2 regions of the Streptomyces millisiae genome follow, and region 2 is predicted to be linked to the other one. Evidence: riboswitches for the same ligand, from Rfam matches in the RefSeq annotation. Region 2 holds a riboswitch; the other holds the start of a gene.
What was found. A riboswitch is a leader RNA that binds a small molecule or an ion and turns the genes downstream of it on or off. The one in region 2 is predicted to bind cyclic di-AMP.

Region 1: linked by a shared signal. The riboswitch ahead of RNC47_RS23455 (M23 family metallopeptidase) and the one ahead of RNC47_RS14765 (transglycosylase family protein) in region 2 are both predicted to bind cyclic di-AMP.

Annotation. Positions count from the first base shown of each region.
Region 1 is NZ_JAVREM010000037.1:32,646-39,498, forward strand. It holds gene RNC47_RS23430 (Gfo/Idh/MocA family protein) at 1-1,017, shown strand, start outside; gene RNC47_RS23435 (DUF6807 domain-containing protein) at 1,014-1,952, shown strand; gene RNC47_RS23440 (cupin domain-containing protein) at 1,946-2,719, shown strand; tRNA gene RNC47_RS23445 (tRNA-Lys) at 3,381-3,453, shown strand; gene RNC47_RS23450 (PP2C family protein-serine/threonine phosphatase) at 3,517-4,632, shown strand; cyclic di-AMP (ydaO/yuaA leader) riboswitch at 4,857-5,032, shown strand; gene RNC47_RS23455 (M23 family metallopeptidase) at 5,148-6,305, shown strand; gene RNC47_RS23460 (aldo/keto reductase) at 6,338-6,853, shown strand, end outside.
Region 2 is NZ_JAVREM010000015.1:43,414-50,266, reverse strand. It holds gene RNC47_RS14780 (sensor histidine kinase) at 1-1,255, shown strand, start outside; gene RNC47_RS14775 (cytochrome P450 family protein) at 1,248-2,513, shown strand; gene RNC47_RS14770 (transglycosylase family protein) at 2,732-3,628, shown strand; cyclic di-AMP (ydaO/yuaA leader) riboswitch at 3,952-4,100, shown strand; gene RNC47_RS14765 (transglycosylase family protein) at 4,104-4,778, shown strand; gene eno (phosphopyruvate hydratase) at 5,025-6,305, shown strand; gene RNC47_RS14755 (FtsB family cell division protein) at 6,414-6,853, shown strand, end outside.

The DNA.
Region 1 (6,853 bases), on a different contig from region 2:
GTCGCCGCGGTGGACGTCGACGCGGGCCGGCTCGACTCCTTCCGCGTCGCCGCGGCCGAGGCGGGCGCGCGCGACGTCACCGGCTACCAGGACCTCGGCGCGATGCTGGCGGCCGAGCGGCCCGACCTGGTGCTGATCGGCACGCCGCCCGCGCTGCACCACGGGCAGACCGTGGCCGCGTTGGAGGCCGGCGCCTGGGTGCTGTCGGAGAAGCCGCTGACCCTCTCGCTCGCCGAGTACGACGCGATCGCGGCGGCGGAGGAGGCCACCGGCAACTACGCGGCGGTGGTCTTCCAGCACCGCTACGGCTCGGGCGCCGTGCACGCCCGCGAGCTGATATCGAGCGGCGAGCTCGGCCGGCCGCTGGTGGCGCACTGCCAGACCACCTGGTACCGGGACACCGCCTACTACGCCGTGCCCTGGCGTGGCCGGTGGGAGAGCGAGGGCGGCGGCCCGACCATGGGCCACGGCATCCACCAGTACGACCTGCTGCTGCATCTGCTGGGCGAGTGGACCGAGATCCGCGCCATGGCCGGCCGCCTGGTGCACGACGTGGAGAGCGAGGACGTCTCCACCGCGCTGGTCAGGTTCGAAAGCGGCGCGCTGGCCACCGTCGTCAACAGCGTGCTCTCGCCGGACGAGGTCAGCCGGATCAGGGTCGACTGCGCCGAGGCCACCGTCGAGCTCACCCACCTCTACGGCCACCGCAACGAGGACTGGGTCTACACGCCGCGCCCCGGCCTGGACGACGAGGCGCGCGTCAAGCGCTGGCGCACCCCGGCCGCCGACGTCCCCAGCTCGCACGCCGCCCAGCTCGGCGCCCTCCTCGACGCCCGCGAGCGCGGCGAGCGGCCGGCCGGCAGCGGCCCCGCCGCGCGCGCCACCGTGGAGTTCGCCGCGGCGCTGTACAAGTCGGCGTTCACCGGCAAGCCCGTCCACGCCGGCGAGATCACCGCCGACGACCCCTTCTACACGTCCATGCACGGCAACCACCCGGACTGGAGCCCCGCACGATGACGATCAAGGTCACCCACACCCTCGGCGAGCGGATCGTCGTCGGCCACGGCGACGTCGAACTGCTGCACTACGTCTACCGCCCCGACCCGGACGCCTTCGAGTCCCGCAAGCCCTACGTGCACCCGCTGCGCACGCTGGCCGGCAACCTCGCCTCCGGCTACCGGCCCAACGACCACCGCTGGCACAAGGGCCTGCAGATGACGGCCAGCCACCTCTCCGAGCAGAACTTCTGGGGCGGCAACAGCTACCTGAACCCCGAGGTCGGCTACCAGCGGGTCGAGGAACGGGTCGGCTCGATGCGGCACGACGGCTTCGCCGCGCTGGACACCGCCGACGACCGGTTCACCCTCACCGAGAACCTCACCTGGGTGAACAACGGCGGCGAGGAGTGGGCGCGCGAGGAGCGCTCCATCACCGTGCACTCCGTCGACCCCGCCTCCGGTTCCTGGGCGCTTGACTGGACGATCGACCTGACCAACGTCCGTGGCGAGCCGCTGCGCTTCGGCTCCCCGACCACGGCCGGCCGCGAGATGGCCGGCTACACCGGGCTCCAGTGGCGCGGCCCGCGCGACTTCACCGGCGGCCAGGTCATCACCCCGAAGGGCCCGGCCACCGACCAGGACACCATGGGCACCCCGGCCGCCCAGGCGCCGTGGCTCGGCTTCAGCGCCGTGCACGACGACGTGGACGCCTCGACCACCCTCGTCTTCGCGCACGCGCCGGAGAACCTCGACCCGGCGGGCGGCGCCATCCACGAGTCGCACTGGTTCGTCCGCTCCAACCCCATCCCAACGGTCGCGTTCTCCTGGGCGTTCTTCGAGGAGTTCGAACTCGCGCCCGGCGCCTCGTTCGCCTACCGCTACCGCACGGTCGTCGCGGACGGCACCTGGGACGCCGACCGGATCGCCGCCCACCTGGCGGGCCTGGCATGGTGAGCCTGCCCCACCCGCTGCCCGGCGCGGTGGGGCTCTCGCACCTGAGCGCGTACGACTGGGAGGCCGCCGACGGCGTCTGCGGCGGCAGCCCGCACCTGCACCTGGTGTGCACGGAGGCGTACGTGGTCACCGGCGGCGAGGGCGCGGTGCAGACGCTCAGCCCGGACGGCTACCGCGACATCCCGCTGCGGGCGGGGGCGGTCGCCTGGTTCACGCCGGGCACCGTGCACCGGATGGTGCAGGGCGGCGGGCTGCGGATCACCGTGCTGATGCAGAACAGCGGGCTGCCGGAGGCCGGGGACGCCGTCTTCACCTTCCCGGCCGAGGTGCTGGCCGACCCCGAGCGGTACGCGGCGGCCGCGGCGCTGCCGGCCGGCACCGACGCCGAGGTCGCCGAGGCGGCCCGCCGGCGGCGCGACCTGGCGGTCGAGGGCTACCTGCCGCTGCGCGAGGCGCTGGCGGCCGGCGACAACGGGCCCTACCTGGAGTTCCAGCGCACCGCCGCCCGGCTCGTCGCCGCGAAGGTGCCGGCCTGGCGGGAGCTGTGGCGGGCCGGCGCGCTGGCGACCGCCGAGCGCACCGGCGCGCAGCTGGCCGCGCTGGAGGCGGGCGACCCCGGCTACCTGGCCGAGGCCACCGCCTTCGACGCCACGCCGAGCCGGGAGGGCGGGTACGGCATGTGCGGGCGCCGCGACGAGTACGCGCTGCCGGGCACCACGCTGCACGAACCGTCTGCGGAACCGTCTGCCGACGGCCGGGCCGGCTGACGGTTGGGGACCGGGCCGGCCGCTGCGCGGCCCGCGCCCGGTCCGCCGGCGTTCCGGCGCCGTCCGGGACCGTCGCGCTCCGCGCTGTTCCGTACGCCCTGGTCCGATGGCGTTCCGCGCCGTCCGGGCCCTCGCGCTTCGGGCCGTTCTGCGGCTCGCCGCAGCCCCGCGCTCCGTCTACCCGTGCCCCGTCCACCGCCGCGCCGTCCGCCCTCCGGGGCCTCGGCGCCGCCCGCGCCGCACGTGCTGCGCCCGCGGTGTCCCGCGCTGTCCGGGGTCGTCGCGCTCCAGGCTGTTCCGCACGGTCGGTCCGTCGGCGCTCCGCGTCCTCCGGAGCCCTCGCGTCCCGGCCGTTCCGCGGCTCGCCGCAGCCCCGCGCCCCGTCCACCGCCGCGCCGTCCGCCCTCCGGCGCCTCGGCGCCGCCCGCGCCGTCTGCACTGCACCCGCGGTGTCCCGCGCCGTCTGCCCTCCGACCCCTCAGACCCCTCCGATCCCGCCGGCGCCGCTCGCGCCTCCGCCCTCCGTCCCGCCGGGCCTCCGGCGCGGCTCGCGCCGTCCGCACCGGCCCCCGTTCCGTTCCCCGGTGTCCCTTCTGGGCCCTGCCCCCGCCAGGGGGTCTCGGCCCTGCCCCCGCCAGGGGGCTTATGCTGCTCTCCCGGTGGGCCGTTAGCTCAATTGGCAGAGCAGCGGACTTTTAATCCGTTGGTTGTGGGTTCGAGTCCCACACGGCCTACGAGCGCACCGGGGGCGGCAAGATCGACTCGCCGGCCGTCCCCGGTGCGGGCAGATTGGGAACGTGCGGACGGGAACGCCCTGGTGGGCGGGTGGCGGGGCGTGGTACCCCTGGCTGCCCCTCGTGCTGCTCGTCGTCGGCACCGTGGCGGATCTCCTGACCCCGCCGCACCTGACCCTCACGCCGCTCTACGTGGCGGCCCCGATGCTGGCCGCCCCGGTGCTCTCGCTGCGGGTGACCGCGCTCTACGGCCTGCTGGCCACCGCCTCCGTCGGCGTCCAGATGCTGCTGCGCGAGCCCAGCGTCGGCGAGGCGATCGTCAAGGTGACGACCGTCGCCACCATCTCCGCCCTCGCGGTGGTCGTCAACCGCATCGTGGCCCGTCGCGACCGGCGTCTCGCCTCGGCCAGGGAGGTCGCCGAGGCCGTGCAGCGGGCCGTGGTGCCGGAGCCGCCCGACCGGGCCGGGACGTTGCGGGTCGCCACCCGTTACCAGGCGGCGCAGCGCGACACGCTGATCGGCGGCGACCTCTACGCGGTGCGCGAGACGCCGTTCGGGGTGCGGCTGCTGGTGGGGGACGTGCGCGGCAAGGGCCTCGCCGCCACCGAGGCGGTCGCCGTCATCCTCGGCGCCTTCCGCGAGGTCGCCGACCGCGAGCCGGAGCTGGCCGAGGTCGCCGCCTACCTGGAGGCAGCGCTGGTGCGGGAGCGCGAGCAGCGGGCCCCGCTCGACCCGGTGGAGGGCTTCACCACCGCCGTGCTGGCCGAGGTGCCGAGGGAGCGGCCGGTCACGGTGCGGATCCTCAACCGGGGCCATCCGCAGCCGGTGCTGCTCACCCCGGACGGGGACGCGTGCTACCTGGAGGCCGAGCCGGCGCTGCCGCTCGGCCTCGGCGACCTGCTGCCCACGCCGATGGGCCGGGTGCGCAGCACGCCGTTCCCGCCCGGCTCGCACCTGCTGCTGTACACGGACGGGGTGAGCGAGGCCAGGGACGAGCACGGCGTCTTCTTCGACCCGGTCGAGGACCTGAACGGCCGCTCCTTCCCCGGTCCTGGGCTGCTGCTCGACCGGGTGGTGGCGGACGTGGTGAAGCACAGCACCCGGCTCAACGACGACATGGCGCTGCTCGCCCTGCACCACCCGGAGCCGCGCGGGACGCCTGAGGATCACGGTGCGTGAGTGAAAGGCACCGCTCCGCATAACAATTGACGAAACGTCAGGATGCGATTTGGAGCACAGTGACATGAGAAACGGCCGACTTTTCGCCCGTTTTGGGGACCTTGGCGCCTAAGGTCCCCGCCCCGCTCCGCATTTATTCCCGGGGACTCTTGGAAATCCGGGCCCGGGTCTATTAACGTTCGATAACGCAGCGCGGTCGTCACCGCCGTCGCAAGAGACGGCACCGTGCTCTGTCGCCGAATCCGGCACGTGCACAACAACTGCACCAAAGGAACCGGGGAACCACCACTTGGGGTGAATCGGACAGTCGAGGGCAGAGCCCTGGCCCTTCGACCGACCGTAGGAGACCTTCCTGCTCCGAACCCGTCAGCTAACCCGGTAGGCGAAGGAAGGAAAGGAGAGCGCCTGCAGTGGCGTCGAATCGCTATGCCTCCGTTGCCTCCGGGACCTCCGTCGCGGACCGGCACCCGGACGACGACTCCGGAGCCCCGTACGGCACTTACGGCACCTACGACCTGATCGACGCCCAGCCCTCCCAGGACGCCTTCGGCGCCTACGGCGAGTTCGACCCGAGTCGCGCCTACGACCCCACCGCCACCGGTGAGTTCGCCGCCGTCCGCGACGACCGGGACGGTGGCTGGTTCGGCGACTCCCCGACCGGGCACACCCCCGCCGGCCCGGCCGACGACACGACCGAGGCCGGCTTCGCCGCGTACGGCGCCGAGGTCTACGGCCCCGAGCCCGTCGGCGGCGAGCCCTGGAACCCCAGCGAGGAGACGCTGGCCCCGGTCCGCGGCCGGCACCGGGTCTCCCGCCAGCGCGGCGGCACCATGGCCCGCAGCCGCGCCGTGCTCGGCGTCGGCGTCATCGCCGCCGTCGGCGCGGGCGGCATGGCCACCGCCAACGAGGGCGGCGCCTCCGTGCCCGGCGTGGACGCCGCGACCGACACCATGAGCAACATCCCGGTGGTCGGCGGCTTCCTCGCGAGCGAGGAGGAAGCGGCCCCCACCGCGAGCCCGTTCACCACCGCCGGCATGAGCGAGGACGCCGGCGAGGCGCTGCGCGCCCGCATCCTCCAGCAGGCCGACTTCCAGGAGAGCAACGCCGCCGCGCAGGCCAGGACCGCCGCCATCCAGGCTGCCGAGACCCAGGCCGCGGACGCCGCGGCCGAGCTCGCCGAGCAGCAGCGGATCGCCGAGGAGGAGCGGCAGCGCGAGCTCGAGGAGGAGCGGCAGCGCCAGGAGGAGGAGCGTCGGCTCGCCGAGCTGCGCGCCAGCTACACCATCCCGGTGAAGAACTACCGCCTCACCGCCAGCTTCGGCCAGAGCGGCTCGATGTGGAGCTCCGGCTCCCACACCGGCCTGGACTTCGCCGCCCCGACCGGCACCCCGGTCAGCAACATCCACACGGGCACCGTCGTCGAGGCCGCCTGGGCCGGCTCCTACGGCTACCGCGTCATCATCGAGCAGGAGGACGGCACCGAGGTCTGGTACAACCACCTGTCGTCGATGAGCGTCAGCGCGGGCCAGGCGGTCAACACGGGCGACCAGATCGGCCTCGTCGGCGCCACCGGCAACGTCACCGGCGCCCACCTCCACCTCGAGGTCCGCCCCGGCGGCGGCGACCCGGTCGACCCGCTCGCCTGGCTCCGCTCCATGGGCCAGTCGATCTGAGCCTCCCCGGTCACGCGGCCTACGCTGGCCGCATGACCACCTCTACTCCCCGCACCGTGGGCGACCTCCGCGTCTCCCCCCTCTGCCTCGGCGGCAACGTCTTCGGCTGGACGGCGAACGAGGCCGACTCGTTCGCCGTCCTCGACGCCTACGCCGAGGCCGGCGGCAACTTCCTCGACACCGCCGACTCCTACACCGCCTGGATCGAGGGCAACAGCGGCGGCGAGTCCGAGACCATCATCGGCCGCTGGCTGGCCAGCCGCGGCAACCGCGACGCGATCGTCGTCGCCACCAAGGTGGGCGCCCACCCGGACTTCAAGGGCCTGGCCGCGCCCACCATCAAGCGCGCCGCCGAGGCGTCGCTGCGCCGCCTCGGCACCGACCACATCGACCTCTACTACACCCACTTCGACGACGAGTCGGTCGAGGTCTCCGAGATCGTCACCGCCCTCGACGACCTCGTCCGGGAGGGCAAGGTCCGCGAGATCGGCGCCTCCAACATCTCCCCGGCCCGCCTCGAAGCCTCCCGCGACTTCTCGCGCCGCGAG
Region 2 (6,853 bases):
GGTCGACGTGGGGATCGCGCTGGTCGCGGTGGGGGAGGCGCTGGCGCGGGGGTTCAGTTTCGCCGCCATGACGGGGTTGCCGGCGGCGCTCGTCGTGCTGCCGTTGGCGTTGGCCAGCGCCTCGGTGGTGCTGCGTCGCCGTTACCCGGTGGCCGTCGTGTTGGTGGCCATCTCGATCCTGCCGGCCTGTCCCGGTACCACGATCGCGCTGGTGGGTCTGTACACCCTGGCGACCACGGACGCGCCGCGTCGGGTGATCGCGATGTTGGCCACCATGCTGGGCAGTGGCACCAGTGTCGTCTTCTACCTGCTGATGGACCAGGACCAGGGGCTGCGCGCGCAGGAGATGCCGGTGTGGTTCCCGCCGTTGGTGGCCGGGATCTTCGGGGTGGTGTCGGCGGTGCCGCCGGTGTTGCTCGGGCTGTACGTGCGGGCGCGGCGGCGGCTGGTGGAGTCGTTGCGGGACCGGGCGTTCGGGTTGGAGCGGGAGCTGGCGCTGCTGGCCGAGCGGGCCGAGGAGCGTGCGGTGTGGGCGCGGGAGCAGGAGCGGCGGCGGATCGCGCGGGAGATGCACGACGTGGTGGCGCACCGGGTGAGTCTGATGGTGGTGCACGCGGCGGCGCTGCAGGCGGTGGCGGTGAAGGATCCGGAGAAGGCGGCGCGGAACGCGTCGCTGATCGGGGACATGGGGCGGCAGGCGCTGACGGAGCTGCGGACGATGCTGGGGGTGCTGCGGAACGGGTCGGGTGCGACGCCGACGGCGGAGGCGTCGTCGCGGTTGGCGGAGCTGGCGGCGGCGGCCGGTGGTGAGCGGGGGGAGCCGGCGGAGGACGGCGGTCCGGTGCTGGGGGAGGTGAGGGCGCTGGTGGATCAGTCGCGGGCGGCCGGGATGACGGTGGATCTGGCGGTCGAGGGGGAGCCGCGGGGGTATGCGGCGCAGGTGGAGTCGACGGCGTACCGGGTGATCCAGGAGGCGTTGACCAATGTGCACAAGCACGCTGCCGGTGCGGTGGCGCGGGTGCGGGTGGCGCATCGGGAGGGGGAGGTGGCGGTGCTGGTGCAGAACGATCCGCCGCGGGGTGGGGCGGCCGGCGGGGGTGGGGCGCGGTTGCCGAGTGGGGGTAACGGCCTGGTGGGCATGCGGGAGCGGGTGGTGGCGTTGGGTGGTGGGTTCGTGTCGGGGCCCACGGACGGTGGTGGTTTCCGGGTGTCGGCGGTGATTCCGGACCGTTCGGTGGCGGCGGCCGGTGGTTGAGGAGGTCGGTCCCGCGCTGTTCGACCGGGCGTTCGCGGCCGATCCGTATCCGGCGTACGCCTGGTTGCGTGAGCACGCGCCGGTGCACCGGGCGGTGTTGCCGAGCGGGGTCGAGGCGTGGTTGGTGACGCGGTACGCGGACGCCAGGCGGGCGTTGGCGGATCCCCGGTTGAGCAAGAACCCGGGGCGGCACAGCGCGGCCGAGCACGCGACGGGGCGGGTGGGTATCCCGGGCGAGCGGAGCGCGAACGTGATGACGCACCTGTTGAACATCGATCCGCCGGATCACACGCGGTTGCGGCGGTTGGTGTCGGCGGCGTTCACGCCGCGTCGGGTGGCGGAGTTCGAGCCGCGGGTGCGGGAGCTGACCGGGCGGTTGGTGGACGGTTTCGCGGGGCGTGGCTCGGCGGACCTGATCGGGGAGTTCGCGTTTCCGCTGCCGATCTACGCGATCTGTGACCTGCTGGGGGTGCCGGCGGCGGATCAGGAGGACTTCCGGCGGTGGGCGGGGATGATGCTGCACACGTCGGGGAAGCGGGGTGGCGTCGGGCGTGCGGTGAAGCGGATGCGCGGCTATCTGGGGGAGTTGATCCACCGGAAGCGGGGGGATCTTGGGGATGACCTGATCTCGGGGCTGATCAGGGCGTCGGACCACGGTGAGCAGCTGTCGGAGGAGGAGGCGGCGGCGATGGCGTTCATCCTGCTGTTCGCCGGTTTCGAGACGACGGTGAACCTCATCGGGAACGGGATGCTGGCGTTGTTGCGGCATCCGGAGCAGTTGGCGAGGGCGCGGGCGTGGGTGGCGGCGGGTGACGAGGCGGCGTTGACCAGGGCGGTCGAGGAGCTGCTGCGCTATGACGGTCCGGTGGAGCTGGCGACGTGGCGGTTCGCGAACGAGCCGCTGACGTTGGGTGGGCAGCGGGTGGCGCGTGGTGAGCCGGTGCTGGTGGTGTTGGCGGCGGCGGATCGTGATCCGGCGCGGTTCGCTGATCCTGACCGGTTGGATCTGGGGCGGCGGCGGAATCCGCATCTGGGGTACGGGCACGGCATCCACTACTGCCTGGGGGCGCCGTTGGCCCGGCTTGAGGCGCGGGCGGCGCTGGGGGAGCTGTTGCGGCGGCTGCCGGACGTCAGGATCGCGGTGGACGAGGCGGAGTTGCGGTGGCGTGGCGGCTTGATCATGCGGGGGCTGCGTGCGCTGCCGGTGGAGTTCTCCCCCGAGCCGAAGTCGGTCGGTGACGGAGTGTCAGCGGTGTGATCCGCGCGTGATCTCTGTGGGATCGGCTTGTGATCGTGAGGCAGTGGGAGCTAGGTTCCCCTCAACCGCATCAGTGTTCGTTTTGGGAGGCCCTTCAGATGCGCTCCGGGACTGGTCGTCATCGTCGTCCGCGACAGGCTCCGGCCTTCGTCGTAGCCGCCGGGGTCACTGGCGCAGGGCTGGCCCTGCCGCTGATGAGCGCGGGGGCGGCGAACGCCGTGAGTGACGAGACGTGGGACACCGCCGCGGAGTGCGAGAGCGGTGGGGTGTGGAGTGCCAACGAGGGCAACGGCCGGTACGGCGGGCTCCAGATCGGTCTGGAGGACTGGGAGCGGTACGGCGGTCTCGAGTTCGCGATGCGTCCCGATCTGGCCAGCCGGTTCCAGCAGATAACGGTGGCCGGGCGGATGCTCGCGGACCGTGGGCAGGAGGCGTTCCCCGGCTGCGCGGTGCTGACGGGGCTGTGGCCCGAGTTCAGGGACGACCCGGGCGATGACGTCGACTGGGCGGAGGAGGCCGAGGAGGCGCAGGCCGAGGAGGAGTTCGGCGGTCCCGAGGACTCGGCCGGGACGCCGGTGGAGGAGCCCTCGACGCTGCCTGACGCGTCCGGGAGCCCGACGACGCCCACCACGCCGGCGGAGCGGGGCGAGGCCACGGATCCGGCCACCGGCGGCGCGACGGACGAGGCGACCGACGAGGCGGCCGGGGAGCGGGCGTCGGGTGGTTCCGGCGAGCGGGCCGGGGAGGTCGAGGACTCCGACACGAGCCGCATCAGGGAGCTGTTGAAGCGGCTGCGGGATCTGGATGTGCCGAGCCCGGGCGACACCGAGCGTGCCCCGGTGGAGGCCGTGGGGCCCGAGGAGACGCCGGAGGTGGAGACGAGCCCGGAGGCGACCGAGGCGCCGCGGACCGGCGGGGGTGGTGGCTCGTCCGGGGCCGGTTCGTCGTCGAACGGTGCCGGCGGCTCGGGTCGTTCGCTGTTGGACATCGCGGGCGAGAACGGGCTCTCCGGCAGCTGGGTCGACCTCTACCGCTCCAGCCAATCGGGCAATGGCGACAATGCGGGCAATGTTCTCGGCGACCAGCAGGGCGACTTGAGCGTCACCGGCCGGTGAGGCGAGCCGCCCCGGAGTGCCGTCACACGATCCTCTGATGTGACCATCGTCTCGTTCGCCCCATGCGTGTCAGCCTGCCCCGAGCTGCCCGATTCCCTTGTGACCTGCGGAGTTTGGCCCCCTTCCATGTCAAGTGGCCGCTGATGGGCGATCTTCATCGTTCTTGAACCGTTAGACGGGGTGTGTTTAGTTTCCTGCGCCCGGTTTTCGCGCCGGGCGCCGAGGCCGTAACGCCGAGTCCTGCCGCCGGCCTAGGGGACCACCATCGCGCACCACCGCAGGCAGGAGCGGGGGACCCACCACGACCCCGGCCCGGGAGGGCCTGGCCGTGGCCGCCGTGCCGGACCTTCGTGACCTTCGGAGGCCCGACCGGCTAGGGGTGAAGTCGCGGGGAGCCGACGCTCCTCGTGGCCGGGCAACTCACTGCGCCCGAACCCGACAGCTCACCTCGTAGGCGTCGGTGAGAAGGAACGCCATGCTGTTCAGGGGCAAGGGCCGTCACCGTCGTCCGTCGCGGCCGACCCGCATAGCCGCCGCGGCCGGCGTCACCGGCGCGGCCGTCGCCATCCCGGTGCTGGGTGCCACCGGCGCCAACGCCGCCTCCGTCGACACCTGGGACGCCGTCGCCCAGTGCGAGTCCGGCGGCGACTGGTCCATCAACACCGGCAACGGCTACTACGGTGGCCTCCAGTTCTCGCAGTCCAGCTGGGCGGCCGCGGGCGGCACCCAGTACGCCGAGCGCGCCGACCTGGCCACCAAGGACCAGCAGATCGCCGCCGCCGAGGTGCTGCTCTCCATGCAGGGCCCGGGCGCCTGGCCCGTCTGCGGCCCCCAGGCCGGCCTCTCCGCGGGCGGCGAGTCGCCCGCCATCGACCCCAGCGGCTCCGGTGCCGCCGCCGAGGAGCCGGCCCCCGAGCCCGAGCCCGAGCCGGCCGCCCCGGCCGAGCCCGAGGTGTCGGTCGAGGACGTCGCCCCGCAGGCCGCCGAGGCCGAGGGCGACGGCTCCGAGTACACCGTCGAGGCCGGCGACACCCTGTCCGCCATCGCCGAGGCGCACGACACCACCTGGCGCGAGATCTACGACGCCAACGAGTCCGTCATCGGCGACGACCCGAACCTGATCATCCCCGGCCAGGTCCTGGCCCTCTGACGAGCGGTCCAGCGGGTCCTCCATCAGGGCCCCGGCGCGACGGCACCACCGTCGCGCCGGGGCCCCGAGCCTTTTCTTCACCTTGTAAACAAAAAGGTGGAACCCCCTCCGACCTGCGGATTCCCCTCCGGCCCGCGGGCCACGCGCGGGCTGGAGGGCGGCCCGGTCCCGGGAGCCGGTTAGGCTCAGGGGGCTGAAGACAGCTGAAGAAGTCAGAGACGATCCTTTGACCAGAAGGAGACCCCCGTGCCGTCCATCGATGTCGTCGTAGCGCGCGAGATCCTCGACTCGCGAGGCAACCCAACGGTCGAGGTCGAGGTGGGCCTCGACGACGGCAGCACCGGCCGCGCGGCCGTGCCCTCGGGCGCCTCCACCGGCGCCTTCGAGGCGCTCGAGCTGCGGGACGGGGACCAGGCCCGCTACCTCGGCAAGGGCGTGGAGAAGGCCGTCCTCGCCGTCATCGAGCAGATCGGCCCCGAGCTCGTCGGTTACGACGCCACCGAGCAGCGGCTGATCGACCAGGCGATGTTCGACCTGGACGCCACCGCCGACAAGTCCTCGCTCGGCGCCAACGCCATCCTCGGCGTCTCGCTCGCCGTGGCGCACGCCGCCTCCGAGTCGCGCGACCTGCCGCTGTTCCGTTACCTCGGCGGCCCCAACGCGCACCTGCTGCCGGTGCCGATGATGAACATCCTCAACGGCGGCGCGCACGCCGACTCCAACGTGGACATCCAGGAGTTCATGATCGCGCCGATCGGCGCCGAGTCGTTCTCCGAGGCGGTCCGCTGGGGCGCCGAGACGTACCACACCCTCAAGAAGGTCCTCAAGGAGCGCGGTCTCGGCACCGGCCTGGGCGACGAGGGCGGCTTCGCGCCGAACCTGGAGTCCAACCGCGAGGCGCTCGACCTCATCGTCGAGGCCATCCAGAAGGCCGGCTACACCCCCGGGCAGGACATCGCGCTGGCGCTGGACGTGGCCGCCACCGAGCTCTACTCGGACGGCGTCTACACCCTGGAGGGCAAGGCGCACACCGCCGAGGAGCTGACCGCCTACTACACCGAGCTGGTCCAGGCGTACCCGCTGGTGTCCATCGAGGACCCGCTGAGCGAGGAGGACTGGGAGGGCTGGCAGACCCTCACCGCCGCCCTCGGCGACAAGGTGCAGATCGTCGGCGACGACCTGTTCGTCACCAACCCCGAGCGGCTGCAGCGCGGCATCGACACCGCCGCCGCCAACGCGCTGCTGGTGAAGGTCAACCAGATCGGTTCGCTCACCGAGACCCTGGACGCCGTCGAGCTGGCCCAGCGCAACGGCTTCAAGTGCATGATGTCCCACCGCAGCGGCGAGACCGAGGACGTCACCATCGCCGACCTGGCCGTCGCCACCAACTGCGGCCAGATCAAGACGGGCGCCCCGGCGCGCTCCGAGCGGGTCGCCAAGTACAACCAGCTGATGCGGATCGAGGAGATCCTGGACGACGCCGCCGTCTACGCCGGCCGCAGCGCCTTCCCGCGCTTCCGCGGCTGACCCGCCGTTCGTCGTACCCACGTCCCCGCCATCCGTCCCTTACGGTGGCGGGGACACGCTTTCCGCGGCCCGACCGGGTCGCACCCGCTGGCCGAAGAGGGAGGCGACGTGGCCGCGGACCGGGACCGGTTCTCCACCGCCACCAGGCTCAGGGCGTTCGGTGAGCAGGCGGCCGAGCGCGTCTACCGGGCGCAGAGCCGCCGGTTGGAGCCCAAGCCGCGCCGCGGCCGGCTCACCGGGCGGGCCGCGGTGCTCGCCCTGGTGGTCTGCACGCTGATCGTGGCGCTGGCCTACCCGCTGCGCCAGTACGTCCAGCAGCGCTCCGACATCGCCGACCAGCGGCGGCTCGCCGAGGAGGCCGAGCGCCGGGTCGAGGAGCTGCGCGACGAGAAGGCCCGCTGGCAGGACGACGCCTACGTGCGGCGGCAGGCGCGCGAGCGGCTGCGGTACCTGATGCCGGGCGAGACCGGCTACGTGCTGCCGGCCGACCCGGACGCGGAGGCCGCCGAGCGGTCCTCGGCCGACGCCGAGCGGTCCCGGCCCGGGGG